Regions from separate parts of the Priestia sp. AB genome, predicted to be linked through region 2. Evidence: riboswitches for the same ligand, from Rfam matches in the RefSeq annotation. Region 2 holds a riboswitch; the other holds the start of a gene.
What was found. Region 2 has a riboswitch for FMN ahead of ribE (riboflavin synthase). Riboswitches for the same ligand answer to the same signal wherever they lie in the genome.

Region 1 (2,411 bases), on a different contig from region 2:
TAATAACATCCGCTGCTGCTAGTAATTCATCCAGGGATAATAGTTCTACGCCTAGCTTTTCAGCTCGGGAAGAGGTTAAAAAAGGATCGTAAACGTGAACGCTCATATTGAAGGCTTTTGCGCGTTTGGCAAGCTCTGAGCCAATTCGTCCAAATCCGATAATGCCCAGGTGTTTGCGATTAAGCTCTGTTCCAACAAATGCTGAGCGGTTCCATTCGCGCGCTTTGACTGAAGCATTTCCTTGGGGGATATGCCGAAACAAGCTAGCCATCATAGCAAATGTATGTTCCGCTGTTGAAATGGTATTTCCGTTCGGCGCGTTAATAACGACAACCCCTCGTTTGGTTGAGGCTTCAATATCAATATTATCGACACCTACTCCAGCGCGAGCAACAATTTTTAAATTCGGCATTTTTGCCAGCAAATCCTCTGTAACCGTCGTAGCACTCCGTACTAAAAGCGCATCGTACGTATGCAAATCATTCTCAACTTCTTCAACTTTTTTGCGCGTAAGATTCACATGAGGAGCTTCAAGTAGTGGAGCAAGACCTTCATTGCTAATTGAATCAGCTACTAATACATTATACATGACGTGAACATCTCCCTTGGATTTTACTATCATCAAATATTTGATAATTTACCATGTTAAAAAAATTCTGTCAATTATATTTTTCAAACTTTACGATTAGTTATCAAATACACAATTATAAACGTAAAATTGAAACTATAAATATGTCATAATACTGTTGGTTATGCACTTATTTCCTTATTTTACATATAAAACAGTAATGAAGTTTATAAAAGACATCAATTTAATAGGAATTAAAAAACTTCTTTATTTACTTTTAATTCGAGATAACATATAATAAATTCATAATTAAATATTGGTCTATCTTCGGGGCAGGGTGAAATTCCCGACCGGCGGTAAAAAACAAATTGTTTTGAGCCCGCGAGCTTATATGTAATACATACGAGCAGATTTGGTGAAATTCCAAAGCCGACAGTACAGTCTGGATGGGAGAAGGTGGAGGTTCAGCGTTCAAAACCTAATGTGATGAACGTTTATTAAATATGCCTACCATGTCTCCTCTCAACGAATCGTTTGTTGGGAGGTTTTTGCGTGGGGATATAAAGTTGAACCTTTCTTCTTTGAAGAGTGGATCACAAAGAAGGAGAGAGGCAAGATGCAACAAAGTAAGAAAACTCAAAAGCTGGTCATACTAGGAATGTTAAGTAGTATTGCTTATATTTTAATGATGATTAATTTTCCAATTCCTGGATTACCTCCGTTTTTAACAATTGATTTTAGCGAAATTCCTGCACTCGTAGCAGCACTTGTATTTGGACCGATGGCTGCTGTTATAGTAGAAGGAATAAAAAATTTATTGAATTATTTAATTCAAGGAAGTGCTACAGGGGTTCCAGTTGGTCAAGTGGCGAACTTTGTGGCTGGTTTACTGTTCGTTCTTCCTGTATCATACATGTTCAACCGATTTAAAACGGCTAAAGGTGTAACGATAGGTTTGGTTACGGGTACGGTGGTAATGACGGTACTCATGGCTGTCTTAAATTATTATGTCTTCTTACCAGCGTATACAATCTTCTTGCAATCGCCAGAAATGTCTAGTGAACAAGCACGTCAATATATCGTTGCAGGTATTTTGCCGTTTAACTTAATAAAAGGAGCAGCAACAGGGGTTATCTTTGTCTTATTGTTTTCAAAAATGAAGCAATGGATCACGCGTCGCATTGCTGTTTAATTCAATCGCTCTCCCGGGGAGAGCGATTTTTATATATAAAAAAACCTGCAGCATGTACACTACAGGTTTGCTCCATACTTATTCGAATTTATTAGCATCGCCTTCGAATTTTTCATCCGCTACGCGAATTGAATCCGTAGGGCAGCCTTCCATTGCATCCATCATATCATCTTCTAGATCTTCTGGAATTTCTACTACACCTTGGTTATCATCTAATGTTACGAATGCAATACCTTCATCATCATAATCATAAATGTCTGGTGCTGCTGCTCCGCAAGCGCCGCAAGCGATGCAAGTATCTTTATCAACAATTGTATATTTTGGCATAACAAGACCTCCTGTAAAGTGTTCGAAAATTTCTCATTATATAATCTCTTGGCGAATCAAGAGTGAAATTTCTCCTTATTCATTGTAAAATGATTTATAAAACTTTTCAATAGAAAAGTCACTGAGAATGCTTATCAAATCAAGGTTTCTTCACTTACCCAAACGTTTTGATACATAAAGGAAAGAGCTAAAAAGCCTTTATCTCACATGCTATTGGTCACTTTTGGTACAATGAATGAGAAAGGAAGTTGACACCTTTGAATTATATTCAAGTTAGCATTTTATTTTGTATAAAACAGTTAAAGGGTGAGCGAACCGCCTATG
Region 2 (2,411 bases):
GCAGGTTGCTGCTACGTATGTAGGCACCGTTGTAGGAGCCGGTTTTGCAACAGGCAAGGAAATCGTTCAATTTTTTACACAGTACGGGGAACTTGGAATGGTCGGAATTTTGGTCAGCGGCTTGTTTTTTATTTGGCTAGGTTCAAAAATGATGCTGCTTTCGCACGCAATTGGGGCTTCTTCTTATCAGCAGCTTAATACATATTTATTTGGTGATGTGCTTGGAAAAGCGGTAAACGGTGTAATGATTGTCATTTTATTTGGAGTAACTTCAGTCATGCTAGCGAGTACGGGGGCAATAGGAAAAGAACAGTTCGGGCTGTGGCCTCCTGTTGGGATGATTTTTACAATTGTTTTAACTTATATATTTATCGCAAAAGGAATTAACGGTATTTTAATGGTTAATTCTCTTGTTGTGCCGATGATGCTTTCATTTGCTTTTATCATCTTTATGCCGAATATCAGCTATTTCTCACTGATTCAAACGAAGCCGGATTTAACGCTCGTCACGCAGTGGAAGTGGGCGGTTAGTCCCTTTTTATATATTTCCCTGAATCTAGCTTTGGCTCAGGCCGTTTTGGTTCCATTAGGAAGCTCGGTGAAAGATAGGAGCGTGATTAAAAAAGGGGCCGTAATAGGAGGATGTGTACTTACGTTTATGCTTGTTTCTACTCATCTTGCCCTTTCCAATTTGCCTTATTCATTTCAACTTGATATTCCGATGAGTGCCGTTGTTAAAAATATCTCAGCGTGGGTGAATGTTTTATTTACGGTAGTTGTGTTGGGCGAGATTTTTACTACATTGATTGGAAATGTATTTGGCATCGCTAAGCAGCTTCAGTCATTTCTTCCCCTCAATGACAAACAAGCTTTTGCGTTTATTATCTTGGCTTGCTTTATTATTGGGCAATTCGGATATGCCCAGCTTCTTGAATTTTTGTATCCCATATTTGGCTATATTGGACTAGCTTTTGTATGGATGCTATGTATTAAAAAAGAAAAAATAAGCTAAAAGCTGGATTTTAAAGAATAGATGTGAAAAAACGAAGTTAAATGATGTGACAAGTCGATTTTACTTTGCTATAATGTAAAACAAATAAGACTATAGCAGTCGAATATATTATCCTTCGGGGTCGGGTGTAAGTCCCAACCGGCGGTGATAAAGCTTATGCTTTTAAGCCCGTGACCCGTTTTCATACGATGTATGTTAGCGGTGGATCTAGTTAAAGTCTAGAGCCGACAGTAAAAGTCTGGATGGGAGAAGGATCAGGAAGCACAGTTGTTTTTTTGTGTTGAATTAATAAGGGGCACGCTTGCCTTTTTTAAAGCTACCCTTGTTTTTGTACACAAAATATAACTGTTTATTTCGTATACAATTAGCGGAATTTTGCATAGATAAAACTGATTCAGCTCAGCCGACCCCTTGGACATTTGTTCAAGGGGCTTTTTTATTTTCAGTGGTTGGGGGAAAGATAAATATGAAAAAAAAGCAGCTGCTATTTCAAAATGGTATAAGAAGTTGGAATAGCGCCAAAGCAGGTGAAGAAAATGTTCACAGGTATCATTGAAGAAATTGGAAAAATAAAACGTATTCAAAAGGCCACAGAAGCAATTGTTCTTACGATTGATGCGAAGACCGTGTTAGAAGATGTGAACTTAGGGGACAGTATTTCAGTTAACGGCGTTTGTTTAACCGTAACGGCTTACTCTCAAAATGAATTTACGGTCGATGTCATGCCGGAGACGATTAAAGCAAGTACCCTTCAGCTTCTAACCGTTGGATCACGTGTTAACTTAGAGCGGGCGATGGCTGCAAATGGCCGGTTTGGAGGGCATTTCGTTAGCGGACACGTTGATGGAATTGGAACCATTGTAAGCAAAACACGTAAAGGAAATGCCTTTTATTATGAAATTCAAGTCGATCCTGAACTTCGTGAATTTATGATGTTAAAAGGATCTGTTTCCGTAGACGGAACAAGTCTTACTATTTTTGATGTCAGCAACCAATCATTTACTATTTCTCTTATTCCTCACACGGTGCTTCACACAGTCGTTGGAGACAAACAGCGAGGAGACAAGGTGAATATTGAATGCGATATGTTAGCTAAATATATGCATCAGATGATGACAAATAAGTCAACTCCTGGCGCCTCGAATCGTTCAGGTAACATGAAGGATTTATTGCAGCAGCATGGTTTTACAAATTAACAGTGAGGTGAAAGAGATGTTTCATAAAGTAGAAGAAGCCATTGAAGAGTTAAAAAAGGGAAAAGTGGTTATTGTATGCGATGATGAAGATCGAGAAAACGAAGGAGATTTTATTGCATTAGCCGAAAAAACGACGCCTGAGGTTATTAACTTTATGGCTACTCATGGAAGAGGATTAATTTGTACACCTGTTAATGAAGAAA

Region 1: another riboswitch for FMN. It lies ahead of POF52_RS02700 (ECF transporter S component); the one in region 2 lies ahead of ribE (riboflavin synthase).

What each region holds. Positions count from the first base shown of each region.
Region 1 covers NZ_JAQMYN010000001.1:521,209-523,619, forward strand. Annotated here, with positions in the region: gene serA (phosphoglycerate dehydrogenase) at 1-589, opposite strand, end outside; FMN riboswitch at 888-1,030, shown strand; gene POF52_RS02700 (ECF transporter S component) at 1,185-1,760, shown strand; gene POF52_RS02705 (ferredoxin) at 1,839-2,087, opposite strand; gene POF52_RS02710 (helix-turn-helix domain-containing protein) at 2,345-2,411, shown strand, end outside.
Region 2 covers NZ_JAQMYN010000002.1:455,528-457,938, reverse strand. Annotated here, with positions in the region: gene POF52_RS08565 (YkvI family membrane protein) at 1-1,012, shown strand, start outside; FMN riboswitch at 1,120-1,270, shown strand; gene ribE (riboflavin synthase) at 1,549-2,208, shown strand; gene POF52_RS08555 (bifunctional 3,4-dihydroxy-2-butanone-4-phosphate synthase/GTP cyclohydrolase II) at 2,225-2,411, shown strand, end outside.